3 regions of the Pseudonocardia sp. Ae717_Ps2 genome follow, and region 3 is predicted to be linked to each of the others. Evidence: predicted binding sites of a transcription regulator. Region 3 holds the regulator's gene; each other region holds the start of a gene.

Region 1 (9,847 bases), 2.7 Mb from region 3:
CACGAGGAGAACCGTCCATGGACGCCGGCACCACCGGGATCGACGCGGTCCCGATCACCACGTGGCCGTTCGTGACGGGGTTCGTCCGCGCCGGAGTGGTGGTCCTCGTGCTGGTCGTCCTGGGGGGGGCGGCGGGCCGGGCGGTCCCGGCACCGGTCGCTGCGGATCCTCGCCCGGCTGGGCGCGACGGGCGTCGTCGCGGTGGTGCTGCTGGCGAACACCCTGGTCGGGGTGAACGCCGCGCTGGACTACCTCCGGACCGTCGGTGACGTGGCCGGGACCGGACCGGCCGAGGGGATCGGGGTCGCGCAGCTGCTGCTGAGCCGGAAGGTCCCGGCGACCGGTCAGGTCGTGGAGGTCCCCATCCCGGGGACGGCGTCGCACTTCGCGGCCCGGCCCGCGGTCGTGTGGGTGCCGCCCGCCTGGTACCAGCGACCCCGGCCGCAGCTGCCGGTGATCGTGCTGCTGCACGGGACCCCCGGACGTCCGGTGGACTGGGTGGACTCCGGGGGCGCCGCCGACGTCGCCGATGCCTGGGCCGCCCAGCACCACGGGGTCGCGCCGATCCTGGTGATGCCCGACGTCAACGGCACCTACACCGCGGACTCCGAGTGCGTCGACTCCCCGACCGCGAAGGTCGAGACCTACCTGACCCGCGACGTGCCGCGGGTGGTGAGCAGGCTGTTCGGGACCCGGCCACCGGGACCGGCGTGGGCGGTCGCGGGACTGTCCGAGGGCGGCAGCTGCGCGGTGATGCTGGCACTGCGCCACCCCACGGTCTTCGCCACGTTCGGCGACTACGCCGGGCTGCTCGGCCCTCGGGTCGGGGATTCCAACGGCGGGGTCCCGGACACCGTCGCCGAGCTGTTCGGCGGGTCGCAGGCCGCGTTCGCCGCGCACGACCCGGCGACGCTGCTGGCCGCGAACCGCGCCCCCGGGATCGCCGGCTGGTTCGAGGCGGGCGACGCCGACACCGACCCGGCCGCCGCCGCACGCACCCTGTCGGCGGTGGCGACCCGGGCCGGTGTGGAGAACCGGCTGGTGATCGTGCCCGGGGGTGGGCACGACTTCGACCTGTTCTCCCAGGCGCTGGCGGACTCCTACCCCTGGCTCGTGGGACGGGTGTCGGTCCCCGCGCCCTGACCCGGGGTCACGGGGCGCCGAAGCCGGCCGCCCCGAGGACCTGACGGCCCTCGTCGCCGTTCACGAACTGCACCCACTTCTGCGCCAGCTCGGCGTTCCTCGTGTTCTTCAGGACGACGATCGGGTACTCGTTGACCGCCTGCGACGCCTGCGGGATGTCGACCCCCTGCGCCTGCCCGCCGGACGCGGTGACGTCGGTCCGGTAGACGAGCCCGGCGTCGGCGTTGCCGGTGGTGACCTTCTGCAGCACCGACTTGACGTCCTGCTCCTCGGAGACCGGCCTGATGTCCACGCCGGCGGCCTGCTCGACCTTCTCCGTCGCCGAGCCGCACGGCACCTGCGGGGCGCAGACCACCGTCCGCAGGTCCGGCTTCGTCAGGTCCTGCAGCGACGCGATCCGCTTCGGGTTCTGCGGCGCGACCGCGATCTGCAGGGTGTTGGTGGCGAAGACCTCGGGCTGCCCCTGGGCGTTGCCCGCGTCGGTCACCTTGGTCATGTTGTTCTGGTCGGCCGAGGCGAACACGTCGGCCGGGGCGCCCTGGTTGATCTGCTGGGCCAGGGCCGAGGACCCGGCGAAGTTGAACACCACGTCGGTGCCGGGGTTGGCGGCCTCGAACTTCTTCTCCAGGTCACCGAAGGTGCCGGTCAGCGACGCCGCGGCGAACACCGTCAGCGTGCCGCCCTGCGCCTGCCCGCTCGGCTGGGCGGCGGTCCCGCCGTCACCGTCTCCCCCGCCGCAGCCCGCCACTGCGAACAGCGCCGTCACCGCCAGCGCGGCCCCGGCCACTCGTCCTCGGATCCTCACGAACACCCTCCCGGGATCGACACCTCGCGCCGTTCATGGATCACGAACTGCGGCTCGGCGGGCATCTTATGCACGCAATCGCCCACTGCACACCACCGATCGGCACGCAGGGCCGGTTCTCCGCGCCGTGGCCCGGTCGCCGACTCTCAGTGATCGCTCAGCGTTCTCTGGGGTTGCTCTGCGCAACGACCGGAAGGCTCCACCGCGGCGGCGGATCATGCCGCCACGACGCAGGAGGACGACGGCGCATGGTGCTGGAGACGCTGGTCCCGCCGGGGGCCGTGGCCCCGGGTACGACGGCGGGGGCCACCGGCGGGCGGGACGGGGCCACCCCGGATCCGGCGGTGCGGCGATGAGCGCGGTCGAGACCACCGTCGAGATCGCTCCGGCGTCGGGGCCCTCGCGGCGACGCCGGCGTCGGCGCCGGGCGGGCGCGGCCCTGGCGGTGCTCGTGGTGCTGCTCGGCGGCGCGGGGGCCGGGATCGGCGCGGTGACCCTGGCCGCGCCCCCCGGGACCGGTCCGATCGAGGCGACCGCCGAGTGGGCCCGCGACCACGGGCTGAACTGGCTGGTGACCGGTCTGGAAAAGCTCCAGTACGCCGCGGACGCGCCGTCCGAGGGCGGTACCCCGGCCGGTGGGATCCCGCGGGCTCCGGGTGCGCTGCCCGACCCGGCGACGACACCGCCGCTCGCCCCGGTCGCGGCCGGTGCTCCGCTGCCCGGGGAGGGCGTGTGGCAGACCGTGGTCGCCGACCACGGGCGGCCCGCGGTGCAGGTGACCACCCTGCGGGTCGACGACACCCACACCTCCTACCTCGCCGGGGTGCTGCGGATGGATCCCGCGCTGGTGCGGGGCACCCTGCATCCGGGCGTCGGCGAGCCGGCCGGGCACTGGCGTGCGTCGACGTCGCTGGCCGGACGGGCCGGTGACGGGGTGGCGGTGGCGTTCAACGGCGGGTTCAAGCTGTCCGACCCCAGTCACAACGGCTACTACGCCGAGGGCCGTACGGTCGCGCCGCTGCTGCCCGGCAAGGCCAGCCTGGTCCTGCACACCGACGGCCGGGCCGACGTCGGGGCCTGGGGTACCGAGGTCGGGATGGGACCGGACGTCGCGAGCGTGCGGCAGAACCTGCTCCCGCTCGTCGACGACGGCGCGGTGAACCCGACGTGCGCCACGGGCGGCACCGCGGAGTGGGGCAGCACGATCGGACAGAACGCGTTCGTCCACCGTTCCGGGTTCGGCGTGACCGCCGACGGCACCGAGGTCTACGTCGCCGGGCCGGCCCTGTCGGTGTGCACGCTGGGCAGGCTGCTCGCCGACGCGGGGGTGGTCCGCGGCATGGAGCTGGACATCAACCCGGCCTGGGTCAGCGGGACCTACTTCCACGACCGGCCCGGGCACGCCCCGCAGGGGTTCTCGCTGTTCCCGGCCGAGCAGGTGCCGCCGACCCACTACCTCACGCCGACGATGCGCGACTGGTTCGCCTGGTACCTGCGGTCGTGACCGGCCGGCGGGTCCCGCCGGGGACGGGTCAGTCCTCGGGCGGGGCCTCACCCAGCTCGTCGGCGTCCGCACCGGCGGCGGCGATCTCCTCCTTGACCACCCCGTAGGCGACCCCGGGGCCGTAGCCCTTGCGCGCGAGCATGCCGACCAGCTTGCGGGCACTGGACTGCCGCTCCTCGCGGCTCCCGACGGGCAGGCTCCGCAACCGCCGCACGACGAGCTCACGGGCCCGGTCACGTTCGGAGGCGTCGTCGATGCCGGTGAGTGCCTCGTCGGCGATCTCGCGGTCGACGCCCTTGCGGTGCAGCTCCATCGCGATCGCCCGCTTGCCGAGGCCGCGGTGACGGTGCCGGGACCGGACCCACTGTTCGGCGAAGGCCTGGTCGTCGACGAGGCCGACCTCGTCGAACCGCTCGAGGACGCGGTGCGCGACCTCGTCGGGGATCTCCTTGCGGCGCAGCGCGTCGCCGAGTTCCTTGACCGTGCGGGCGCGGTCGGTGAGCAGGCGCAGGCAGATGTCGCGGGCGCGGCTCTCCTGCTCCTGCGGTGTCTCGACGCGCGGGGTGCGCTCCTCGCTCCGGCGGCTCCCCCGGCCACGACCCTCGCCGCGACGACGGCCACGGGAGGCGGCGCCCGTCTTCTCGGTGCCCGTCGCTTCGGTGCCCGGCCCAGCAGGTCCGGTGCTCCGGGACAGGTCGGCCGCGGCGTGCGGAGTGGTCGTGGCCGCCGCGGTACCCGCACCGGTCACGGCCGCTGCGGTGGTCGGGCGCCGGCGGGGGGTCGCACGGTCGCGGCGGGCTCCGCCGCGGTGTGTGCCCCGTCCCGAGAGCTCCTCGAACGAGACCACGCGGGGCGCGCCGGATCCGTCGCCACCACCGTCCGTGCCGCTGCCCGCAGCGGGGCCGGGGGCGGGGTCGTCGAAGGTCAGCCTGCGGACCGGGGCGGGCTCCGCCACCCCGTCCGTCGCAGCGTCGGCCGCCGGATCCGTCGGCCGGGCCGCCGACGGGTCGGTGATCGTCGGGGGGGACCCGTCGGTGCCGCTGAGCGTCGCGAAGGAGACCTGATGCGGACTCGTGTCCCACCCGGGGACGGACGAGGGCTCCGCAGCGGGCTCCCCCGGCTCGTCGCCGGTCGGATCGACGGTCCGGATCGCAGGCGGATCCGGTGCGTCGGCACCCGACGGGGTCACGCCGAACAGGTCGTCGAGCGGGACGGTGCGGGGCCCGGTCGGCTCCGCACCGTCCCGTCCGGACGTGCCTCCGGACCCGTCGTGGTCGCCGGTCACGCTCAGAAGTCGACCGGGGCCGGGAGGGGCTCGACCGGGCTGGTCTCCTCGGCGTCGACGACCGCGCCGATCCCCAGCTTCTCCTTGATGCGCTTCTCGACCTCGGCGGCGACGTCCGGGTTCTCCTTGAGGAACTTGCGGGCGTTCTCCTTGCCCTGCCCCATCTGGTCGCCCTCGTAGGTGTACCAGGCGCCGGACTTGCGGATGATCCCCTGCTCGACGCCCACGTCGATCAGCGAACCCTCCTTGGAGATGCCGACGCCGTAGAGCACGTCGAACTCCGCCTGCTTGAACGGCGGGGCCACCTTGTTCTTCACGACCTTGACCCGGGTCCGGCTGCCGACCATGTCGGTTCCGTCCTTCAGCGTCTCGATGCGGCGGATGTCCATGCGGACCGACGCGTAGAACTTCAGCGCCTTACCACCGGTCGTGGTCTCCGGGGACCCGAACATCACGCCGATCTTCTCGCGCAGCTGGTTGATGAAGATCGCCGTGGTGCCGGAGTTGCTGAGGGCACCGGTGATCTTCCGCAGCGCCTGGCTCATCAGCCGGGCCTGCAGACCGACGTGGCTGTCACCCATCTCGCCCTCGATCTCGGCACGCGGCACGAGCGCGGCCACCGAGTCGATGACGATGATGTCGAGCGCGCCGGAGCGGATCAGCATGTCCGCGATCTCCAGCGCCTGCTCACCGGTGTCCGGCTGGGAGACCAGCAGGTCGTCGGTGTCGACACCGAGCGCCTTGGCGTACTCCGGGTCGAGCGCGTGCTCGGCGTCGATGAACGCGGCGACACCGCCCGCGGCCTGCGCGCTCGCCACGCAGTGCAGCGCGACCGTGGTCTTACCGCTGGACTCCGGGCCGTAGATCTCGACGACCCGGCCGCGCGGGATGCCCCCGACGCCGAGCGCGACGTCGAGCGCGATGGAGCCCGTGGAGATGGCACTGATCGGGACGCGGGCCTGGTCGCCCAGGCGCATCACCGATCCCTTGCCGTGGTTCTTCTCGATCTGGGCGAGGGCGAGTTCGAGCGCCTTGCCGCGGTCCGGAGCGGACATCTCTTGACTCCTCGCTGGTGGTCGACGGTCGGGTCCTGCTGGTGTCTTTCGGGGAGGCACACCACAACGGTATGGGGTACCCCTGACAGTTTCGGGCCCGGATCGGCGCCTGTGGACAACTCGTCCGGCACCACGCCGCAGGACCGGTACCGCAAGCCCTGCCGGAACCGTAGACGAACACGCGTTCGATCCGACACCGCGACACGCCGACCGGGCGCCCACGGGAGCCGAGCGGTCAGCACGACCGCCCGGAACGCCGCTACCGCCGTGCGGGTGGGACCTCGTAGGCCGCGCACACCGCGCGCCAGATCCGGCGCAGGTCGACGCCGGCCTCGATCGCCTGCTCGACGGTCCGGCCGCCGAGCTCGGAGAAGACGTGGTCGCGGGACAGCGACGCCGCCCGCACCGGCCCGAACTCGCCCTCCATCAGTTCCCGGAAGTGGCTCAGTCGCACGTCCGCGAGGGTAGACGGGTCACCCGTTCCGTGCGGCGTCCGCCCGATGACGCCCCGGAGCAGGTAGCCTGGGTGATATGTCCGAACTGCTCGCCACCGTCCCGGTCGACGTCGCCGACGAGGTCCTCGCGACGACCGGCATCGGCTCGCCACTGGCGTGGCAGATCGTGTCCCTGCTCGCGCTGCTGTCCGCACTGGTCGTGCTGGTGCGCTGGTGGCTCCACCAGCGCCGTCGCTGAGGGTCTCGCTCAGCCGGCCGCCGGGCGTCCCGCACCGGCCGAACGCACCGCCACCAGCAGGAACGGCACCGTCACCACGACCGCCACCGCGCCGAGCAGCGCGTAGGACGACACCGTCACGAGCACCCCGGCCACGATTCCGGCGGCGGCACCGGCCAGGTTCATCGCCACGTCCACCGAGCACCTGCACCATCGCGAGAACCGTCAGCAGCCGGGGCTGCGCGGGGTTCTGGGGCGGGGAGACGGCGTCGGGTGCGGCGGTCACGGACGGATGCTGCCGTGCGACGGCCGCCGTGCGCCAGGGCGTTACGCTCCGGCCCGGCCACACGAGCGGAGGACGGTGGACATGGCGGGGACGACCCCGAACGCACGCAGGTCGGCGGGCGCGGACGACGCGGAGCTGCGGAACGCCTACCGCATGGTGTCCGACGTGCTGGCCGGGGCGGTCCGCGAGACGCTCGCCGCGCCGGGGCCCGATCCGGCCCGGTTCGCCGTGCGCCGGCTGACCGCGGTCGACCGGGACGTGCCGCCGGACACCACGCCGCCCGGCTGGTCGCTGGCCTTCCTGGTGCTGGCCGACTGGTACGACGCCGCCCGCGCCGCGCTGGTCGACCACGACGACCGCTCCGAGCGGGCACTGGCCTGGATCGGGCAGAACCTGGGCCCGCGCTACGCGGCCCGGGCGCGCTACACCATCGCCCCGCTCGTCGACCCGGCCGACGCCCGCGAGACCTCGCACTACGTCGACGCCCTGGGCGTGGACTTCCTGGCGTCGATGGTCTGGACGGTCGCGGCGGTCGTCGCGGAGTTCCCGGCCGAGGACGCCGCGGAGGTCTGGCCCCGTACCAGGGCCGACGCCGCCCGCTGACCTCGCAGGTCACGCCCGGTCCGACGGGAGCTCGGCGGGTGCTCGGCGGGTGACTGTCGGACCCCACCCGCATGATGGTCGGCGTGACCGCACTCGAGGGCTTCTCCCCCGCCACCCGCCAGTGGTTCGAGGGGGCCTTCGCCGCGCCCACCGCGGCCCAGGAGGGCGCCTGGTCCGCGGCACAGGCCGGGCGCAACGCCCTCGTCGTCGCGCCGACCGGGTCCGGCAAGACCCTGGCCGCGTTCCTCTGGGCGCTCGACCGGCTCGCGGCGACGCCACCGCCCGCCGAACGCAAGCACCGCTGCCGGGTCCTCTACGTCTCCCCGCTCAAGGCCCTCGCCGTCGACGTGCAGCGCAACCTCCGCTCGCCGCTGACCGGCATCCGCCAGGCCGCGCAGCGGCTCGACGAGCCGGTGCCGGACATCACCGTCGGGATGCGCACCGGCGACACCCCGGCCGACGAGCGGCGCCAGTTCCAGCGCACCCCGCCGGACGTGCTGGTGACCACTCCGGAGTCGCTGTTCCTCCTGCTCACCTCGGCCGCGCGGGAGTCGCTGCGCGGGGTGACGACCGTGATCCTCGACGAGGTGCACGCCGTCGCCGGCACGAAGCGGGGGGCGCACCTGGCGGTGTCGCTGGAACGGCTCGAGGAGATCACCGAGGCCACCCCGCAGCGGATCGGGCTCTCGGCGACCGTGCGCCCGGTCGACGAGGTCTCGACGTTCCTGTCCGGTACGCGCCCGGTCGAGGTCGTGCAGCCCACGATCCCCAAGACGATCCGGGTCGAGGTCCAGGTCCCGGTGCCCGACCTGGCCGCGCTCGACGAGCGGCCCGCGCCGGGCAGCACCGACGAGGAGGTCGTCGGGTCCGCCGCGGGCACCGCACGCAGGCCCTCGATCTGGCCCGCCGTCGAGGAGCGGCTGCTCGGCCTGGTGCGCGAGCACCGGTCGACGATCGTGTTCTCCAACTCCCGCCGGCTCGCCGAGCGGCTGACCTCCCGGCTCAACGAGCTCGCCGCCGAGCAGGAGGCGGCCGCACTGGAGGAGACCGCACTGGAGGAGGCCGCCGACCTCGACACCGCGCCGGGCGCGTTCCCTGCCGAGGCGGTCGGGCAGTCCGGGGTGGGCGGCGGGGTCGCACCGACGGTCGCCAAGGCCCACCACGGCTCGATGTCGCGCGACCAGCGGACCCTGGTCGAGGAGGAGCTGAAGTCCGGCGTGCTGCCGTGCGTCGTTGCGACGTCCAGCCTGGAGCTGGGCATCGACATGGGCGCGGTCGACCTGGTCGTGCAGGTCGAGGCACCGCCGTCGGTCGCGTCCGGGCTGCAGCGGGTCGGGCGCGCCGGGCACCAGGTGGGCGCGGTGTCCGAGGGTGTCGTGTTCCCGAAGTACCGCGGGGACCTCGTGTCCTGCGCCGTCGTCGCCGAACGGATGACGACCGGGTCGATCGAGTCCACCCGCTATCCCCGGAACCCGCTCGACGTCCTGGCCCAGCAGATCGTCGCGATGGTCGCGATGGAGCCGTGGCAGCTGTCCGACCTGGCCGCGACGATCCGTCGGGCGGCCCCGTTCGCAGCACTGCCGGACTCCGCGCTGCACTCGGTGCTCGACATGCTGGCCGGGCGCTACCCGTCCGAGGAGTTCGGCGAGCTGCGCGCCCGCATCACCTGGGACCGGGTCACCGACGAGCTGCGCGGGCGCCCGGGCGCGCAGCGCCTGGCCGTCACCTCCGGCGGCACCATCCCCGACCGCGGCCTGTTCACCGTGATGACCCCGGGCGGCGCGGACGGCGCCGGGTCGCGGGTCGGTGAGCTCGACGAGGAGATGGTCTACGAGTCCCGCGTCGGGGACACGTTCCTGCTGGGGACCTCGTCGTGGCGGGTCGAGGACATCACCCACGACCGCGTGATCGTCACCCCGGCGCCGGGGGTGCCCGCCCGGATGCCGTTCTGGAAGGGCGAGTCGATCGGGCGGCCGCTGGAGCTGGGCCGGGCGGTCGGCGCGTTCGTGCGCGAGATGTCCGGGCTGGCCGACGCCGAGGCCCGCGAGCGCGCCACCGCGGCCGGGCTCGACGCGTGGGCCTGCGACAACCTGCTGTCCTATCTGCGCGAGCAGCGTGAGGCGACCCGGCACGTGCCGAGCGACCGCACGATCCTGGTGGAGCGGTTCCGCGACGAGCTGGGCGACTGGCGTCTCGTCGTGCACTCGCCGTTCGGTGCTCAGGTCAACGGGCCGTGGGCACTGGCGATCGCGGCCCGGATGCGGGAGCGACGCGGGGTCGAGGTGAGCGCGTCGGGCGCGGACGACGGGATCGTGCTGCGCCTGCCGGACGCGGTCGACGACAACGGCACCGAGGTCGTCCCGAACGCGGAGGACGTGCTGCTGGAACCGGGCGAGATCGAGCAGATCGTCGTCGCGGAGCTGGGGAACTCGGCGCTCTACGCCTCCCGGTTCCGGGAGTGCGCCGCGCGGGCGCTGCTGCTGCCCCGCCGCGA
Region 2 (9,847 bases), 1.8 Mb from region 3:
CCGGGGCCAGACGGGCGCGGACGTCGCGCACCCGGCACGGGCCCACACCGCTCCACAACACGTCCATCACGGCGGCCTCGAGCTCGCCGAGTCGACCACGCATGTCCCCTCCCCGGTCCGAGGGTAACCGCAACCCCCCATGCTCCCCCGATCGGTGACCGCGCCTCGGCGGTCGGACGCTGTGTACACGGGTCCACCAACGCGTACACGGCGCGGCCCCGGGCCGAGCACGACCGTGCCCACGCAGCGCAACGGTCTCGGCACCACGTACCCCGCGGCGGGTACTCGCCCGGCACATTCGCTCGTCGCGGGCGTACCGGTAGCGGTAACAGGTACGGCGCCCGACTGCCCGCTGTGCACTCGATCGGAGCAACGCGGACTCGCGCTGCGTCACCGGGACCGGGGCCGCTCGTTGTCACCTCCGGTACCGCAACCGCAGCCCACCGCGCGCCCGTCGCACGCGGTGACCGGACCCGAGGGAGGTCGAGTGGACGTCGTACGGACCGTGGTGCCCGGCGCGCTGCTGCTCGACCCGACCGCGACCGGCGCCTCCGGACCGGACCTCGCCCCCTTCACCGTGCGACGACGGCGCCGCCCCGCCCAGGACGCCGTGCTCGGCCTGTTCGGCCACCCCGGCGACGCGATGCTGCTCGGCGTCCCCCGTGGCAGCGGCTACGCCGTCGTCATCGACGCCCGGCCGGACGGCGGCACCTTCGGCAGGCTCGCCGTCGCCCTGCTCGAGGGCCCGCAGCGGCTGCTCGTCCCGCCGGGCTGCCTCTACGGCGTCCAGTCCGTCGCGAGCGGGACCGTCGTCGAGCTCCGCAGTGTCACCCGTCTCCCGCGGCGGGAGCGCTTCGACGTCGACCCGGACGACCCGGACCTCGCGGTCCGCTGGCTGCGCCCCCGACCGTCCCGGACACCGGGAACCGCACGCTCCTGGGCCGCCCTGATCGCCCGCCTCGGCGCCCCCGCAGGCCCCCGCCGGGACCGCGTCTCCCTCTGGTGACCCCGGGCGCCGCCCCCCGGTGTGAGGACGGGCGCATGTGAGCCGGTCGGCCCGGTCGCCGAGATCACGAATCGGTCACGTAACGTCGGTACCAGGCCGGATCGACGACGCCCCGTGCCGGACGGCGGCACGACCGTGTCTGCCGGGACACGGACGCGAGGGGTTGCCGCGGTGCTGAGCGAGCGTGAGAACCGTCGGCTGCACGAGATCGAGGTGCAGCTGCGCCGGACCGACCCGCAACTGGTCCGCCGGATCTCCGCGCTGAACACCGCGCTGCACGCCCCGGCCCGGCACGGCGGACGGCTGCTCGCCGGGTTCGCCCGCGACCGGCGCACCGTGCACGGCTCGGGGCCGTTCCCGACGATGCTGCTGGGGATCGCGCTGGTCGTGCTGCTGCTCGGCGCCGTGCTGGTGAGCGTGCCGGTCGTCGTCGCGGGGATCGTCGTGGCCGCCCTCGCGCTGGCCGTCGCGGCCACCACCGGTCCGCAGGCGCGGCCCGGCACCGCCTGACCGGCCATCCGTACACCGGCCCACCCGCACGCCGGCACGCACCGGGCCCGGGACGCACGGCGCGTCCGGCCCGGCCTCAGCCGTGGGCGAGGTCGGAGAACCGGCTGTAGTGCAGCTGGTGGGCGACGGTGATCGTCGTGGTGGGGCCGTTACGGTGCTTGGCCAGGATCAGGTCGGCCTCACCGGCACGCGGGTCGTCCTGTTCGAACGCGTCGGGACGGTGCAGCAGCACCACCATGTCCGCGTCCTGCTCGATCGAACCGGACTCACGCAGGTCCGACAGCATCGGCCGCTTGTCCGTGCGCTGCTCGGGACCACGGTTCAGCTGGCTCATCGCCACCACCGGCACCTCGAGCTCCTTGGCCAGCAGCTTGATCTGCCGGGAGAACTCCGAGACCTCCTGCTGACGTGACTCGACCTTGCGGCCCGAGGTCATCAGCTGCAGGTAGTCCAGGATGATCAGCTTCAGGTCGTAGCGCTGCTTCATCCGGCGCGCCTTGGCCCGGATCTCCATGAGCGTCAGGTTCGGCGAGTCGTCGATGTAGAGCGGCGCCTCGGAGATCTCCGACATCCGCCGCGCCATCCGCGTCCAGTCCTCGTCCGACATCCGGCCGGCGCGCATGTCGGCCAGCCGGATCCGGGCCTCCGCCGAGAGCAGACGCATGACGATCTCGGACTTGCTCATCTCCAGCGAGAAGAACGCGCTGGTCATGCCGTTCTTGATGGAGCAGGAGCGGGCGAAGTCCAGCCCCAGGGTCGACTTGCCCAGACCCGGACGGGCCGCGACGACGACCATCTGGCCCGGGTGCAGACCGTTGGTGACCTGGTCGAGGTCGGCGAAGCCGGTCGGCACGCCCGTGGACTGGCCGCCCCGGGAGGCGATCGCGTCGATCTCGTCCATGGTGGGCTGGAGCAGCTCCTCCAGCACCGTGTAGTCCTCGGTGGTGGTGCGCTCGGTGACCTCGTAGACCGCGGCCTGGGCCCGGTCCACCGCGTCGTCGACGTCGCCGCCGTCGGCGCCGTGGTAGCCGAGCTGCACGATCCGGGTGCCCGCCTCGACCAGCCGACGCAGGACCGCCTTCTCGCCGACGATCTCGGCGTAGTACGCCGCGTTCGCCGCGGTGGGCACGGTGGCGATGAGGGTGTGCAGGTAGGGCGCGCCGCCGAGGCGGACCAGCTCACCGCGCCGCTGCAGCTCCGCCGAGACGGTCACCGCGTCCGCGGGCTCGCCACGGCTGTAGAGGTCCAGGATCGTCTCGTAGACGGTCTGGTGGGCTGGCCGGTAGAAGTCCTCCGGCTGCAGCACCTCCACGACGTCGGCGATCGCGTCCTTGCTCAGCAGCATGCCGCCGAGCACCGACTGTTCGGCCGTGAGGTCCTGCGGCGGCTGACGGTCGAACGTCGCGCTCTCGCCGGATCCGGACGCCTTCTCGCCGTCACGGACCGCACGGGGCTTGTTGCCGGGACGATCGTCCGTCAGAGCCATACGCAGCGTCACCCCCGGTGGACACAGTACCGAACGCACGTTCGACGCGCGAGTGGTGCTTACCGCCCACTCGCGACCGTCGTCGGTGATCTGCCGGCCGGCGTGGTGCCCGACGGACCGCGGCGGGCGCGACCCGGGGAGCACGGCGCTCGCGTACCGGCACGACCGACAGTAGGTCGGCCGCAGGGCCCGTGGCGAACCGGCCTGGTGATCGAATTGGGGATGAACTGTGCACGGATGCCGCCCGTCCCGGGACCGTGCTGGGGACAACCTGGGGACAGCATCCCGGAACGGGCCGTATCCGCAGGTCAGAGGCATACTCACAGCTGTGGACAACTTTGCTCTGGCGTGTCGTCGCACGCCGCGTACGGGCGTGTCGGAGCGCCCGGCGGGCCGTTCACCGCCCGGCGCGTCCACAGGCCCGCCCGACGAGTGGATCGTCACCGGGCGGCGTGTCGGCTGCGTGACAAGGCATCCCGGTGCGGGGTCATTCGATCGGTGTCGATCGTCCACCCGGGACTGCGCACCGTGTCCGTGGCGCCCGTACGGCCGACTCCGGACACGCGAAAGGGCGGGGTCCGGAGCACATGGCTCCGAACCCCGCCCTGATCACGCTCGGTGGTCGTACGACCACCGAGCCGCTCAGCTCGCGACGACCGCGATCGGCAGCTCGGTGGTGACCTCCGGGTGCAGGCGGACCTGCACCTGGTGCTTGCCCAGGGTCTTGAGGTGACCCGGGACGTCGATGCTGCGCTTGTCCAGCAGCGGACCGCCGGCCGCCTTGACGGCGTCGACGACCTGGGCCGGGGTGATCGAGCCGAACAGGCGGCCCGTGTCGCCGGCCTTGGCCGCGACGGTCACGTTGATGTTGCGCAGCTGCGAGTCGACCTGCTGGGCGTGGCCCAGGTCGCGGATCTCGCGGGACTTCTGGGCCCGGCGGATCTGCTCGACCTGCTTCTCGGCGCCACGGGTGGCGACGACCGCGAGCTTGCGCGGCAGCAGGTAGTTGCGGCCGTAGCCGTCCTTGACCTCGACGATGTCACCCGGGGCACCCAGGTTCGGGACGTCGGCGTTGAGGATGAGCTTCATGTGTCTCCCCTTCCTCAGCGAGCGGTCGAGGTGTACGGCAGCAGGGCCACCTCGCGGGAGTTCTTGACCGCGACGGCGACGTCCCGCTGGTGCTGCCGGCAGTTGCCGGAGACCCGACGGGCACGGATCTTCCCGCGGTCGGAGATGAACTTCCGCAGCAGACCGGTGTCCTTGTAGTCGATCAGCTGGGCCTTGTCCTTGCAGAAAGCGCAGACCTTCTTCTTCGGCTTGCGCACGATGGCCTTGGCCATGGTGGTGCTCCTGGAGATCGTCCTCCGCCCGTCACGGGCGGAGAGGTACGTGGATCAGAAGGGGGGCTCGTCGTCGGACGCGGCGCCACTGCCCGCGGGCGGGGCCGAACCCCAGGGGTCGTCATAGCCGCCGCCGGAGTTGCCTCCGCCGCCGGAACCGCCACCCTGTCGGGCGCCACCGCCGTCGTAGCCACCGCCGCCGCCACCGAAGCCACCGGAGCCTCCGCCCCGGTTGACCTTGTTGACCTTGGCGGTCGCGTAGCGCAGGGACGGGCCGACCTCGTCGACCTCCATCTCCACGACGGTCCGCTTCTCGCCTTCCTTGGTCTCGAACGACCGCTGGCGCAGACGACCCTGGACCACGACGCGCGCGCCGCGGGTCAGGGACTCGGCGACGTTCTCCGCCGCCTGGCGCCAGATGTTGCAGCGCAGGAAGAGCGCCTCGCCGTCCTTCCACTCTCCGGACTGGCGGTCGAAGGTGCGCGGGGTGGACGCCACGGTGAAGTTGGCGACCGCGGCGCCGGACGGGGTGAACCGCAGCTCGGGATCCGCCGTCAGGTTGCCCACGACGGTGATAACGGTCTCGCCGGCCATGACGGCTCCAATCAGCCGGCGGCGGGCGCCGGCGTGCGGGTGACGTCCTTGCGCAGGACCTTGGTGCGCAGCACGGACTCGTTCAGACCCAGCTGGCGGTCCAGCTCGGCGACGGTGGCGGGCTCCGCGGTGATGTCGAGGACCGCGTAGATGGCCTCGCTCTGCTTCTTGATCTCGTAGGCCAGGCGGCGCTTGCCCCAGACCTCGATCTTCTCGACCGATCCGCCGTCGTTCTTCACGACGGTGAGGAACTGCTCCAGGGACGGCTGCACAGTGCGCTCGTCCAGGCCGCCGTCGAGGATGACCATGACCTCGTAGTGACGCATGAGAACCACTCACCTCCTATGGACTCGAAACGGTCACGGCCCGGACGGCCGTGACAGGAGGTTCTCAGTGCACCCCGACAGTTTCCGGCGGAATGCACGGGACCTGCGGGGATGCCGGTACAGGCTAGCAACGGCCGGTCCGGCCCCGACCTGCGGGTACGGGGATCGCCGTGGCGGGTCCGGGTCGTGCCCGCGGGGGCGCCGGTCGCCGTACGGGTGCCCGGTCCGCGGCCTCCCGCGGGGGAGCGCCGCGGCGGACCCCACCGGCGGCCGAGGACCGTCGGGGGTCCTCGCTACCGTGCCCGCATGCAGATCGGAGCACACGTCCGCGACGCCGAGGACCCCCTGGCCGCGGCCGCCGAGGTCGGGGCCGAGGTGATCCAGCTCTTCCTGTCCGACCCGCAGGGCTGGAAGAAGCCGCCGCCGCACCCGCGGGCCGCGGAGCTGGCCGCCTCGGACGTCGCGGTGGTGGTGCACGCGCCCTACACCGCGAACGTCGCGTCCACGAACAACCGGATCCGCATCCCCAGCCGCACGATCGTCCAGCACCACCTGGCCGGGGCCGCCGAGGTCGGCGCGTTCGGGCTGGTCGTGCACGGCGGCCACGTCACGAAGGACGACGACCCGGCGGTCGGCGTCGACAACTGGCGCAAGTTCGTCGAGCGCCAGGCCGGTGAGCACGGCTTCGACGTGCCCGTCCTGATCGAGAACACCGCGGGCGGGGACAACGCGATGGCCCGCCGGTTCGACGCGCTGGGCCGGCTGTGGGACGCCGTGGGCGAGTTCGGCGTCGGATTCTGCCTGGACACCTGCCACGCCTTCGCCGGCGGCGAGGAGCTGGCCGGGATCGTCGACCGGGTCCGGGGGATCACCGGGCGGATCGACCTGATCCACCTGAACAACTCGCGCGACGCGTTCGACTCGGCCCGCGACCGGCACGCCAACATCGACGACGGCACGATCCCGCCGGACGAGCTGGCCGCCGTCGTCGCGGCGGCGGGGGCGCCGGTCGTGGTGGAGACCCCGGCCGAGGGGCAGGCCCGCGACATCGCGTTCCTGCGGGAGCACACCTGAGGCGGGCTCGGGCGGTACCCGCGAGCCGGCGTGAGCCCCGGGGCGCCTCAGCGCCAGGCGAAGACCGGCTGCTCCAGGTGTGCGACCCGGGTGGGGCGCCCGTGCAGGACGACCTCGCGGAACTGGTGGAGCACCGCGCCGGTGGGGGCGTGGACGAAGCGGCCGAACAGCGGCACCTGGATCGCCGGGGCGTCGGACTCGGGGATCGTGAGGAACCGCGGCTCGTGGTCGATCTCGGCCAGCGGCGGGCGGTACAGCTCGGCCACCTCGTCCGGGTTCGGCGTCGGCTCGCCCGCACCGCCGGCCCACAGCACGACCGGGGTGATGACGTAGCCGGATCGGGTCGGGTAGTCGTCGAGCAGGCCGAGCACGCGGTCCGGACCGAGCTCGAGTCCGATCTCCTCCCACGGGATCGCGCCGGGGGCGGGCCGCCCGGGACGGCCACGGCTGGGGTGCGGCCGCGCGAGTTGCCCGGCCGGAGCCGGTGGACCGGGTCGCGCCGTCCGGACCGGTGGCGCCGGGTCCGCCGCCGTCCCCGCTCCGGCGCCGCCCGCTCCGTGCGGGCACGGCCCCGGCGGACGCGGCGGCGGGCACTGGGGGCGCTGCAGCCCGGGAGGAACGTGGGCCGACCGGCCACACTGGCTCCGGGTCCCGGCCCGGGTCGGTGCCGGGCCGCAGGATCTGCCGGACGACGAGCACGCACAGGGCGACGACCACGGCGTCGCGGACCAGCACCGTCACCAGGAAGGGCTCGGGGGGCAGCCCCTTGTTCGCGACGCCGAGGTACTGGTACATCCGCGGCACCCACACCAGCGCGTCGACGGTCATCCACGCCAGCAGCAGCCGCCAGCGCGGCAGGGCGAGCACCGCGAGCGGGACCAGCCAGAGCGAGTACTGCGGGCTCCACACCTTGTTCAGGAGCAGGAACGCCGCGACCGTCAGGAAGGCCAGCTCGGCGACCGCGGGCGGCCGCGGAGCGCGCAGCGCCAGAGCGGCGATCGCGACGAACGCCAGCGCCATGAGCACCGCGGTGACGGTGTTGAGCACGGTGGGGGACTGCCCGTCACCGAGCGGGCCGTCGAAGCCGGACCAGCCGGTGAACCAGTACAGCGAGTACCAGACCGAGTCCGGGTCGGCCGGGCGCGTGCGGTTGAGCAGGAAGAACTCGGCCCAGCCGCGGGGCCAGGCCAGCGCGACCGGGAGGTTCACCGCCACCCAGGCGAGGACCGCCGCCCCGATCGTCCAGGCGGCACGCGGGAGACCGCCGTCGTCGCGGCGTCGCCAGCCGACGAGCAGCACCGGCAGCAGGAGCAGCAGCGGGTAGAGCTTCGCCGCGCCGCCGATCCCGAGCAGCACCCCGGCCCAGACCGGCCGGTCCCGGCGCAGCGCGAGCAGCGCGCCGGTCGCGAGCGCGACGGTGAGCGTGTCGAAGTTGGTGAACGCGTGCACCACCACCAGCGGCGACAGCGCGACCAGCGCGGCGTCCCACGGGCGTTCCGGGCGGAGCATCAGCACCGCCCACACGACCACCAGCCAGGCCATGGCCAGCCAGATCGCGGTGACGTCGAAGTAGACGACGACGTCGAGCGCGGACGGCAGCGGCAGCCGCTCCGCCAGCCACTGCCAGCCGTCGGTCAGCTGCGCGTTGAGGTACTGGAACATCCCGGTGACGACCGGGTACTCCATGTACCGGGCGGTGCGGGAGCCGTCGGCGGCGGTCTCGAACCAGGCGTCGCGGTAGGGCACGGCGTCGTCGGCGAGACCCTCCAGCCCGTAGAGCGGGACGGTGTCGGAGTAGCACATCGCGACGTACTGGCGGTCGTTGCGCCAGTCCAGCGCGAGCGCACCGTCCGGGGTGCGGTACTCCTGCAGGCAGGCCGCCTTGCCCAGCCAGCCCAGCACCAGCACGACGACGGCGAACAGCAGCACCACCCGCAGCGGCGTCCACCACCGGGACCGTCCGACGAGTGCGTGCCGGCCCATCGGGCCGCCGACGACCCGACTGGCGGCGCGCGCCAACGGCTCGGTCCAGGTCGGGATGTCCCGGTCCCGGACGCCCGCCCCCGGCGCCTCGCGGGGGGCGGGCGGTGCGGCTCCGGGCCGGGCGCCTGCGGTCAGTTGTCGCCCCCGCGGCCCGGACGGTCCCGGCCCGCGTCGGAGCCCGGCTGACCGTCGCCGCCGCCCCCATCGCCCCCGTCGCCGTTGCCGCCGTCGCCGCTGTTGCCGTCGCCGGACGCGTCGCCCGAGCCGTCGCCCGAGGAGTCACCCCGGTCCGCGCGGTCACCCCGGTCGCCGTTGTCGCCGTTGTCACGGCCGTCGCCGGGCTCCTGGGTGGTGGTGGTCTGCTGCGCGTCGCCCTGCCCCGAGTCGTTCGAGACGGCACGCGCCGGGGCCTGACCGATCGGCTCGAAGTCGGAGAACTGCTCCACCGGGGTCCCCCGCAGCACGTCGGTCATGAACGACTGCCAGATCGAGCCGGGCAGCATCCGCCCGTAGACCGGACGTCCCGCGGAGTTCTTGATCGGGGAGTTGTCGTCGGTGCCGACCCACACCGCGGTGGACACCGACGGGGTGTAGCCGACGGTCCAGGCGTCGTTGTTCTGACCCTCGACGCTGCTCTGCACGGTGCCGGTCTTCGCGGCGACCGGACGCCCGTCCAGCCCGATCCGCGACGAGCTCGCGACGTCGGTCATGGACTCGGTGACGTTGCGGGCGACCTCGGCCGGCATGACCTGCTGACCGTTGTCGGTGCTGCCGCGGTCGTAGATGACCCGGCCGTCGCTGGCGGTGACCTTCGCGACCAGGAACGGGTCGCGCCGCATGCCGTCGGCCGCGAACGTGGCGTAGGCCGCGGCCATGTCCTCGGGGTGGACCTCGCGGTCACCCAGCGAGATGCCGCCGGTGGGGTTCGGCAGCAGGTCGGCGGGGATGCCCGCCTGGTGCGCGGCGTCGGCCACGCGCTGCGGGCCGACGTCGAGGCCCATCCGATAGAAGACCGTGTTGATCGACTTGGTCATGGCCTCCTTCACCGAGCACTGGCCGCAGCTCACGCCCTCGGAGTTGGTGACCGTGGTGCCGGCGAGCTCCTGGGGGGAGGAGCCGTCGTAGATCGTGCCGAGGCCGACCGGCGGGTTCGCCTGCAGCGCCGCCGCGAGCACGAACGGCTTGAACGACGAGCCGGGCTGCTTGAGCACCGAGGCGTAGTCGAGACCGACGCCGTTCTCCCCGCCGAAGTAGGCGATGACCGCGCCGGTCTTCGGGTTCACCGACACCAGCGAGGACCGCAGGTTGGCGGGCTGGCCCTCCATCACCTTCTGGACGGCCTTCGCCGCGTCCTCCTGGGCCTTCGGGTCGATCGTCGTGGTGACCGTCAGGCCCTGGGTGTTGATCTCGGTCTCGGAGATCCCGAGCTTCTCCAGCTCGGCGCGGGCCGCGTTGTAGATGTGGCCCTTGTCGTCACCGGGGATGCCCCCGCCCTCGGCCGCGGAGGCCTCGCGCCACTGCGGGAACC
Region 3 (9,847 bases):
GCGCGCCGGGGCGGCCCCGATGTCGGAGCCGCCCCGGTGTGGTGCGGTGTCGCTCAGCTGCAGCCGCTGGTGGAGCCGCAGCCCTCGCAGAGGTAGCAGGACCCGGCGGGGCGCATCTTCGTCCCGCAGGTCATGCACAGCGGGGCGTCGGCGGCCTTGCCCAGCCGCAGTTCGAGCAGCTCGGTGGAGCTGCCGACCTCGACCGGTGCGGGCTCGGCACCGGCCTCCTTGCGCTCCTCGATCGTCGGCACCGAGGAACGGAACTCCTCGATGTCGAGCTTCTCGCCGGTGCCGTAGTCGTTCTCGACCTGGGCGGACCGCTCGTCGGAGGAGAAGATGCCCAGCTGGGCGCGCTTCTCGTACGGCAGGTGGTCCAGCGCCAGGCGGCGGAACAGGTAGTCCAGCACCGAGGTCGCGATCCGCACGTCCGGGTCGTCGGTCATCCCGGCCGGCTCGAAGCGCAGGTTGGAGAACTTCGAGACGTAGAACTCCAGCGGGATGCCGTACTGCAGGCCCACCGAGATCGACATCGAGAAGGCGTCCATCACACCGGCCAGGGTCGAGCCCTGCTTGCCGAGCTTGACGAAGATCTCGCCGAGGCCGTCGTCGGGGTAGCTGCCGGCGGTGAGGTAGCCCTCGGCGCCGCCGACGGTGAACGACACGGTCTCGCTGGGCCGCTTCTTCGGCAGCCGCTTGCGGACCGGCCGCTGCTCGACGACCGTGACCTTCTCGGCCTCCGCGGTGTCACCGCCGGCCTTCTTGTCGCCGCCCTTGCCCGCGGACAGCGGCTGGCCGACCTTGCAGTTGTCGCGGTAGATCGCCAGGGCCTTGAGACCGAGGCGCCACCCCTCGAGGTAGATCCGCTCGACGTCCTCGACGGTCGCCCGCTCGGGCATGTTGACCGTCTTGGAGATGGCGCCGGACAGGAACGGCTGCGCGGCGGCCATCATGCGGACGTGGCCCATCGGGGCGATCGTCCGGTCGCCCATGGCGCAGTCGAACACCTCGTAGTGCTCGGGCTTCATGCCCGGGGCGTCGACGACGTGGCCGTGCTCGGCGACGTACTCGACGATCGCCTCGGCCTGCTCGGCCTGGTAGCCGAGGTTGTCCAGGGCCCGGCGCACCGACTGGTTGACGATCTGCATGGAGCCGCCGCCGACCAGCTTCTTGAACTTGACCAGCGCCAGGTCCGGCTCGATGCCGGTCGTGTCGCAGTCCATCATCAGGCCGATCGTGCCGGTCGGGGCCAGCACCGACGCCTGCGCGTTGCGCCAGCCGTTGACCTCACCGATGTCCTGGCACTGCTTCCAGACCTGGGTGGCGAGCTTCTGCACCGGGGTGCTGGAGGCGAAGGTGCGGATGCGGTCGTTCTCCGCGGCGTGCTTGCGGATGACCCGCTGGTGGGCCTCGGCGTTGCGGGCGTAGCCCTCGTACGGACCGACGACACCGGCGAGCTCGGCGGAGCGCTTGTACGCGGCACCGGTCATCAGCGAGGTGATGGACCCGGCGAGCGCGCGGCCGCCCTCGGAGTCGTACGCGTGGCCGGTCGCCATGAGCAGCGCGCCGAGGTTGGCGTAGCCGATGCCCAGCTGGCGGAACTTCCGGGTGGTGTCGGCGATCGGCTCGGTCGGGAAGTCCGCGAAGCAGATCGAGATGTCCATCGCGGTGATGATCAGCTCGACGGCCTTGGCGAAGGTCTCGGCGTCGAACCGGTCGTCGGAGTCGAGGAACTTCAGCAGGTTCAGCGACGCGAGGTTGCAGCTGGAGTTGTCCAGGTGCATGTACTCCGAGCACGGGTTCGACGCGCTGATGCGGCCGGACTCCGGGGTGGTGTGCCAGTCGTTGATCGTGCCGTCGTACTGGATGCCCGGGTCGGCGCAGTTCCAGGCCGCCTCGGCGATGCCGCGGAAGAGCTTGCGGGCGTCGACGCGCTCGATGACCTCACCGGTCATCCGGGCACGCAGACCGAAGTCGGTGCCCTCCTCGACCGCGCGCATGAACTCGTCGGTGACGCGGACGGAGTTGTTGGCGTTCTGGTACTGCACCGAGGTGATGTCGGAGCCGCCCAGGTCCATGTCGAAGCCGGCGTCGCGCAGGACGCGGACCTTGGCCTCCTCCTTGGCCTTGGTCTCGACGAACTCCTCGATGTCGGGGTGGTCGACGTCGAGGACGACCATCTTCGCCGCGCGCCGCGTGGCGCCGCCGGACTTGATGGTGCCCGCGGAGGCGTCGGCACCGCGCATGAACGAGACCGGGCCCGAGGCGGTGCCGCCCGAGGACAGCAGCTCCTTCGACGAGCGGATGCGCGAGAGGTTCAGGCCGGCACCGGAGCCGCCCTTGAAGATCAGGCCCTCCTCGCGGTACCAGTTCAGGATCGACTCCATGGTGTCGTCGACCGAGAGGATGAAGCAGGCGCTGACCTGCTGCGGGCTGGCGGTGCCGACGTTGAACCACACCGGCGAGTTGAAGCTGAACACCTGGTGGATCAGCATCCAGGTCAGCTCGTGGTCGAAGATCTCGGCGTCGCCCTCGGTGGCGAAGTAGCCGTGCTCGAGACCGGCCCGCTTGTAGGTGCCGACGACCCGCTCGACGAGCTGCTTCAGGCTCGACTCACGGGTGTCCGAGCCCACCGCGCCGCGGAAGTACTTGCTGGTGACGATGTTGGTGGCGTTGACCGACCAGCTGCGCGGGAACTCGACGCCGCGCTGCTCGAAGTTGACCGTGCCGTCGCGCCAGTTGGTCATGACGACGTCGCGGCGCTCCCACTCCACCTCCTCGTAGGGGTGGACCCCTTCGGTGGTGAAGACACGCTGGACGGTCAGGCCGGGCGCGCGCTTGGCGCCGGTCTTCCCGCGGCTGCGCGCCGGCTTGGTAGCCGCGCTCTCACCGGTGTCTGTCGTCGGGCCCCCGACGGTCTCGGTCATGCATGCCTCCGCACTTGTCACCGTGTACCACCCGCGCGCTGGGGTGCGCGGACGGTCTTCCCCTCCGGTACGACCTGCGACGACGGCCGGTACCGGTCGCCCCCTCGCGGGGTGCGCGCCGGACCCGTGCCGCCGAGCGGCTCACCCGTCCCGGTTGTGGCCGGCCTCGTCGTCGGCTGCTTCCCCGGCAGCCGCCGAACGCAGGTCGGCGATCTCCTTCTCGAAGTCCTCGATGGAGGAGAAGGAGCGATAGACGCTCGCAAATCTCAGGTACGCGACCTCGTCGAGCTCACGCAGCGGCCCGAGGATCGCCAGTCCGACCTCGTGGCTGGGAAGCTCCGCCGCCCCGCGTGCCCGCACGGTCTCCTCGACCCGGTGGGCGAGCTGCTGCAGGTCGTCCTCGTCGACCGGCCGGCCCTGGCACGCCCGCCGAACCCCGCTGACGACCTTCTGTCGACTGAAGGGCTCGGTCACCCCGCTGCGCTTGACGACGGCGAGCACGGCCTCCTCGACCGTGGTGAACCGGCGTCCGCACGAGGTGCAGGACCGGCGCCGACGGGTGCAGGTCCCGTCGTCGGCGGTCCGTGAGTCGATCACGCGGGAATCCGGGTGCCGGCAGAACGGGCAGCGCATGGACGCTCACACCCTCTCCCGTAACGTTCCGGAAACTCTCCGCAGCAATCCATCCCCCCAACCAGTGGCGGAACAACGTCAATGTAACCCCTACATCTAGGGGTCCGCCATCCCGGGGCCCACGCCGCGCCGAGCTTCGCCCGATCGGGATCCGAGCGTTGCACACCACGTTCCGCGACCGGCTCGTCGCCGACGATCATGGAGGGGGACATCGGCGCTGGTGGCGCCGAGGAACGTCACGCGCGGCGCCGTCCGTCGCGCCGCGGGGACCGCGACCGGCGGCCACCCGATGCGGGGACACGCCCTGCCGACGCGCCCGGCGGCTCACCGCCGACGATCCGGCGACATCCCGGCGACCGCCGCCCGACATCCGCGTGCCGGCCCGGCGCATGCCGTCACCCGATGCGACGCCGACACGGCGCCGGATCGCTCCACACCGTCACCGCACCGCCACCGCCGTGACCACGGTCGCCGCGCCGGCACCGCACCACGGCACGCCCGACCGGCTCCGCCCCGGGAGCCCGACACGTCGGCACCGCACCACTGCATGACCCGGGCCGGACACGCCGGCACCACTCCGGGCCACCGGCCCAGCCCACGAGACCGCACCGCGGCCCCGACACTCCTCAGCGCACGGCACCGACCGACGGCACGGCGGCCGCGGGGGCGTTCCAGCCCGCCGCCGCGTCGCCCAGCAGCCCGAGCGCCACCACCGCGGTCGTGGCGCACAGCAGCACCGCGACCCCGGTCAGGAACCGCTCCAGGCGCCCGCGGACCCGGCTGCGGGCCGGGCGGGGGCGGGCCGGGACCAGGCAACGCCGGTCCAGCGGACGGACCGTGCGCGGCGCCGGCACGGCCACCGACCGCGGACCGGACGGCGCCGCGACCCGGGCGGGCCGCACCAGGGTCGCCGTGGAGCCCGGCGCCGAGGTGGTGCAGCGGGGCGTCCGGACCGCGACGTTCGGACCACCGGTGACGCCACGCGGGACCGCCGGACCGACCGGTGCCGCGGTCCGGGCCGCACGCCCGTGAGCCGTCGGACCGTGAGCCGTCGGACCAGGCGCCGTCGGACCGGACGTCGGAACACCGGGCGCCGAGACACCAGGCACCGGGACACCAGGCACCGGGACACCAGGTACCGGGACACCAGGCACCGGGACACCAGGCACCGAGACACCGGCTGCCGAGACACCGGACGCCGTGGCGCGCCGGGAACGGGCGGCGGGGTGCCGCGCGACCGACTCGGTCAGTGCGCGCTCCCGTGCACCGTGGGCGGCCCACCGGTGCGCGGCGCGCGCGACGGCCGACGAGCCGGCACCGGCCGGACCGGCCACACCCTCCGCCGCCCGCACCCGCTCCCGGGCGGCGCGCCGGGCGCGCGAGGTGGGGGTGCCGGGCGCGGGGGCACCGGTCAGGCAGCCGACCGCGCCGTGGTCGCGGATCCGCTCGTCGAGCTCTCGCATGGTTCCTCCTGCCGTCGGACCGCCCGTCCCCCGGGCGGTCTCGTCTCCCCCGCTCCCGACCGGCCCTTCCCCGAGCCCGGTCGAACGGGCGTACGAGCGGTGTAGCACCCGACACCGACAACAACCGCGTCTCCGCAGGTCACCGCACGTGCCGGAGACGCTCTCAGCGTGGCGCGCCGACCGCGGGCGGCACGGCCGGGCCGTGGGCGGCGACGTCGGCGACCACCCCGAGCGCGACGACCGCGGCCGCCGAGGCCAGCAGGACACCCACCGCCGCCACCACGCGGCGCACGGGACCCGGCGTCGGTACGGGCCGCACCGCGCCGGCCGCGGTGCCGACCGGAGCCCGTCCGATGACCGTCATACCCCCGATGACCGCTGCGTCCACGATCGCCACCCCCACTGCCGTTCCCGCTGCCGGTCGCCCCGCGCGGCCGGACGGCGACGCGGACGGCATCCGATCGAACCAGACCGATCGAACTGGTGTTCGATCGAACGCCTGTGCGATGTTCTACCACCACGGCCCGACGGAATCCACGACACGCCCCGGGCGACTTCGAACGCATGTTTGGCGAACGGGCCCGCGACGGCTAGGGTCGTCGCCGTAAGTACCCCGAGGAGGCGAATGCGATGGCAGCGGACGACACCGGACACGGTGGTCCCGGCGTGACCGGCACCGCCGCGGACCGGGGATCCGCGACGGTCCGGGAGTTCCCCGACCCCGCGACCGACACCCGCGGCCTGACCCCGCGGCAGAAGAAGGTCCTGGCCGTCATCCGGGACTGGGTGGACCGGTACGGCTACCCGCCCAGCGTCCGCGAGATCGGTGACGCGGTGGGCCTCACGTCCACCTCGTCGGTGCACCACCAGCTCCGGACCCTGGAGCGCAAGGGCTTCCTCCGGCGCGACCCGAACCGCACCCGCGCGGTCGACGTCCGCAGCCCGGAGCAGATCGCCGGCACCGACGGGTCGGACTCCGACGCCGACACCGCCGAGCTGCGTTCCGCGCGGCCGGCGCCGGCGTTCGTGCCGCTCATCGGCGACATCGCCGCCGGTGGCCCGATCCTGGCCGAGCAGGCCGTGCAGGACGTGTTCCCGCTGCCGCGCGAGATCGTCGGCGAGGGCACGCTGTTCCTGCTCAACGTCAAGGGTGACTCGATGGTCGACGCCGCGATCACCGACGGCGACTGGGTCGTCGTGCGTCAGCAGCCGGTGGCCGAGCAGGGCGAGATCGTGGCCGCGATGATCGACGGCGAGGCGACGGTGAAGACGTTCCGCCGCAAGGACGGGCACATCTGGCTGATGCCGGCGAACGACGCCTACGACCCGATCCCGGGTGACGACGCGTCGATCCTCGGCCGCGTCGTGGCGGTCCTGCGCCGCCTCTGACCTCCTCGGCGGCGCCCGGTTCCCGCGGTCAGCGGGACCGGCGGCGCCGTCCGTGCAGGGACATCGCGACGGCACCGGTCACCAGCAGCACCGCGAGCACCGCCGCCCCGCCCGCGGCGGGCAGCCACGACGGGTACGTGCGGTACTCCGGCACCTCGGCGGGCTGGGCCACGACCGGTGCCCGTGGGCCGGTCGCCGCGGGCACCGCGCCCGGGACGACGGTGATCGCCGCCGCGGTCGGGCCCCGGGCCTCGCTGCCGGAGTGCAATGCACCCCGGCCGTCCGGGGCGATCGCCTCGCCCTGGGCCTCGTCCGGCAACGGCACCGGCAGTGGTGCCCCGCCCAGCGCCGCGACCAGCACGTCGGCCGTCGCCGGTCCGCCGACGGGCAGCGGGAACACCCAGGCGTCGGTGTAGGTCCGCAGCACGGCGGCGCGTCCGCCGTCGGCCCCGGTCGGTGAGACCCCGCCGCCGGTGATCGTGCGGGATCCGGCAGCCCCGAGCGGCCCGCCACCGGTGCCCGACCAGGGCAGCACGACCTGTGCCACCCGACGCAGCGGGACCGGGCCCCCGCCCTCGCGCAGCGGTGCGTCGGGTCGGTACACCCCGGCGGCCCCGGTGGTCTTGTCCACCAGCAGGGGCACGCCGTCGTCGCCGACCAGCAGCGCCTCGACGTCGCGCGGACCGTCCGGATAGTCCAGGTCGTACACGCGTGGCGGCCCGGCCGGGGGCAGCACGACGAGCCGGACCGAGCCACGCTGTGCCCCGTTGTCACCGGTGTCGGCGAGCCAGAGATCCCCGCCCGGCCCGAGCCCGAGGTCCTCGACGTCGGTGACCGGGACGTCGGCCTGCCGGGTTCCGGTGACTGCGCAGCCGGACGGGTCCAGGGTGAACGTCCGCGCGGTCCCCCCGCCGTCGACGATCGCGTGGTACCGCTGCGGGGCTCCGCCGGGCGGGCCCTGCGCGACCAGCCCGGACAGCTCCGCCAGCCGCGGATCGTCGACGGTGCAGACCGGGTGCGCCCCGGGCGGCGGCGCGGCCGCACCCGTGAGCGCACCGGCCAGGCAGAGGACAGTGGTCAGGCAGACGACAATGGTCAGGCGGCGGGCCACGACCCCCGGACGCGGCCGCCCACCCGGCCGCCCATTCAGTGGCCCGCTGCCGTCGCCGGCAGGTCGGCGCCGGTCCCGATCGGGACGGCAGAGCCCGCCACCGCGAACGGCAGCACCGCGGTGCCCAGCTCCGGCTTCACCCGCGCCCGGATCCGGGTGCCGTCGGCGGTGTGGGACTCGGCGAGGATCTCGCCGTCGTCGTGCAGCCGCGCGACCAGCGCACCCTCGGTGTAGGGCAGCAGGAGGTCGACCTCGTAGTCCGGGCGCGGCAGGCGCTCGGCGATGTGCTCGCGGAGCCGGTCGATCCCGGTGCCGCTGTGTGCCGAGACGAACACGGCGTCCGGCTGGGCGTGCCGCAGCCGGGCCAGCGCGAGGTCACCGGCCGCGTCGATCTTGTTGATCACGAGCAGCTCGGGGGGCATCGTGTCGCCCGCGGCCTCCCCCACCTCGACGAGCACCTGACGGACCGCGGCGATCTGGTCGTCGGGCAGCGGGTCGGACCCGTCGACGACGTGCACCAGCAGGTCGGCCCGGGCGGCCTCCTCCAGCGTGGAGCGGAACGCCTCGACGAGCTGGTGCGGCAGGTGCCGCACGAACCCGACGGTGTCGGTGAGGGTGTAGTCGTGCCCGTCGGGCGTCTGTGCCTTGCGGGTGGTCGGGTCCAGCGTCGCGAACAACGCGTCCTGCACCAGAACCCCGGCGTCGGTGAGCTGGTTGAGCAGGCTCGACTTGCCCGCGTTGGTGTAGCCGACGATCGCGACCGAGGGGATCTCGTTGCGGCGACGGCTGCCGCGCTGGGTCTCGCGGACCTGGCGCATCGCACCGATCTCGCGGCGCAGCTTCGACATCCGCGCGCGGATGCGGCGCCGATCCAGCTCGATCTTCGTCTCACCGGGGCCACGGCCACCGATACCGACGCCGCCCGCGGCCCGGCCACCGACCTGCCGGGACAGCGCCTCACCCCAGCCGCGCAGCCGCGGCAGCAGGTAGGACAGCTGCGCGAGCTCGACCTGGGCCTTGCCGTCCCGGGAGCGGGCGTGCTGGGCGAAGATGTCGAGGATCAGCGCGGTCCGGTCGATGACCTTGACCTTGAGCCGCTCCTCCAGCTGACGGAGCTGGCCGGGTGACAGCTCGCCGTCGCAGATCACGGTGTCGGCGCCGGTGGCGCGGACGACCCCGAGCAGCTCCTCGACCTTGCCGGAGCCGATGAACGTGGCCGGGTCCGGGCTGGAGCGGCGCTGCACGAGGCCGTCCATCACCTCGGAACCGGCGGTCTCGGCGAGGCGGGCCAGCTCGGTCATCGAGTTGTCGGCCTGCTCGGCCGTGCCCTCGGTCCAGACACCGACGAGCACGACCCGCTCCAGCTGGAGCTTGCGGTACTCGACCTCGGTGATGTCGGTGAGCTCGGTGGACAGCCCGTGGATCCGGCGCAGCGACGTGCGCTCCTCCAGGTCGAGCTCGCCACCCGTCGGAACCGGGTTCGACGTGGAAGGGGTCACGGAGGGGTGCGTGTGGGCATCAGTCATCTCGCCCCCATCCTCCCACGTCGCGGGACTCGTGTCCGCCCCGATTCGCGGGCCTCAGGCGGGAGCGTCCCACCACGCACGGTCCAGCTCGCCGGAGGCGAGCAGCACCGCGGGGCCGTGCAGCGTCGTGGGCCCGGTCCGCTCGTCGGTGCCGGCCTCCACCGTCACCCGCAGCAACCCGCCCGGAACGGTGACCTGCACGTCCCCGGCGGTGTGCCCGGCGTGCCGCAGCGCGGCCACGGCGGCCGCGACGGTCCCGGTGCCGCAGGAGCGGGTCTCCCCCACACCGCGTTCGTGCACCCGCATCCGGATGCGGCCGCCGTCGGCGGGGCCGTCCAGCGGGGTCAGGAACTCGACGTTCACCCCGTTCGGGAACAGCGCCGGGTCGTAGGAGGGCGCGCGGGTCAGGTCGAGGGTGTCCGGGTCGGCCGCGGTGACGCAGGCCAGGTGCGGGTTCCCGACGTCGAGGGCGATGCCGTCGAAGCGCGCGTCGCCGCTGGTGGCGACCGACGCCGGGCCGACGCCGACCGTCCCGAGCCCGACCGAGACCCCGTCCGGCCCGACGGCGGTGTCGAGCACCCCGTTGCGGGTGCCGACCGGGCCACCCGTGGCCCAGCCGCGCTCGTGCAGGTAGCGGGCGAACACACGCAGGCCGTTGCCGCACATCTCGGCGAGCGAGCCGTCGGCGTTGCGGTAGTCCATGAACCACTCGACGCCGTCGACGGGCTCCCCGACGCCGGGCTCACCGGCGAGCTTCGCCCAGCGCACGACCCGCAGCACCCCGTCCGCGCCGAGGCCGCG

The links. Region 3 encodes LexA, which represses DNA repair genes until DNA is damaged. Its sites were predicted from a motif close to CGAACACGTGTTCG; they were not measured.
Region 1: the regulator LexA is predicted to act here: its motif matches at 5,967-5,980, upstream of recA (recombinase RecA).
Region 2: the regulator LexA is predicted to act here: its motif matches at 3,033-3,046, upstream of dnaB (replicative DNA helicase).

Annotation. Positions count from the first base shown of each region.
Region 1 covers NZ_MCIS01000001.1:1,377,601-1,387,447, reverse strand. The annotation lists gene Ae717Ps2_RS06705 (alpha/beta hydrolase family protein) at 205-1,143, shown strand; gene modA (molybdate ABC transporter substrate-binding protein) at 1,151-1,948, opposite strand; gene Ae717Ps2_RS06695 (hypothetical protein) at 2,301-3,452, shown strand; gene Ae717Ps2_RS40245 (regulatory protein RecX) at 3,481-4,737, opposite strand; gene recA (recombinase RecA) at 4,740-5,792, opposite strand; gene Ae717Ps2_RS06680 (DUF3046 domain-containing protein) at 6,052-6,246, opposite strand; gene Ae717Ps2_RS38110 (hypothetical protein) at 6,324-6,485, shown strand; gene Ae717Ps2_RS37230 (hypothetical protein) at 6,495-6,662, opposite strand; gene Ae717Ps2_RS06675 (hypothetical protein) at 6,832-7,353, shown strand; gene Ae717Ps2_RS06670 (ATP-dependent helicase) at 7,428-9,847, shown strand, end outside.
Region 2 covers NZ_MCIS01000001.1:5,799,927-5,809,773, forward strand. The annotation lists gene Ae717Ps2_RS26780 (BlaI/MecI/CopY family transcriptional regulator) at 1-103, opposite strand, end outside; gene Ae717Ps2_RS37470 (dTDP-4-dehydrorhamnose 3,5-epimerase family protein) at 488-1,006, shown strand; gene Ae717Ps2_RS26790 (DUF3040 domain-containing protein) at 1,178-1,516, shown strand; gene dnaB (replicative DNA helicase) at 1,593-3,002, opposite strand; gene rplI (50S ribosomal protein L9) at 3,645-4,091, opposite strand; gene rpsR (30S ribosomal protein S18) at 4,106-4,342, opposite strand; gene Ae717Ps2_RS26810 (single-stranded DNA-binding protein) at 4,397-4,936, opposite strand; gene rpsF (30S ribosomal protein S6) at 4,948-5,262, opposite strand; gene Ae717Ps2_RS26820 (deoxyribonuclease IV) at 5,569-6,336, shown strand; gene Ae717Ps2_RS26825 (hypothetical protein) at 6,384-6,707, opposite strand; partial or broken gene Ae717Ps2_RS35485 (glycosyltransferase family 87 protein) at 7,315-8,319, opposite strand; gene Ae717Ps2_RS26835 (transglycosylase domain-containing protein) at 8,451-9,847, opposite strand, start outside.
Region 3 covers NZ_MCIS01000001.1:4,044,565-4,054,411, forward strand. The annotation lists gene Ae717Ps2_RS18520 (vitamin B12-dependent ribonucleotide reductase) at 54-2,924, opposite strand; gene nrdR (transcriptional regulator NrdR) at 3,066-3,557, opposite strand; gene Ae717Ps2_RS18530 (hypothetical protein) at 4,184-5,020, opposite strand; gene Ae717Ps2_RS18535 (hypothetical protein) at 5,184-5,408, opposite strand; gene lexA (transcriptional repressor LexA) at 5,651-6,409, shown strand; gene Ae717Ps2_RS36225 (hypothetical protein) at 6,438-7,520, opposite strand; gene hflX (GTPase HflX) at 7,556-9,046, opposite strand; gene dapF (diaminopimelate epimerase) at 9,101-9,847, opposite strand, start outside.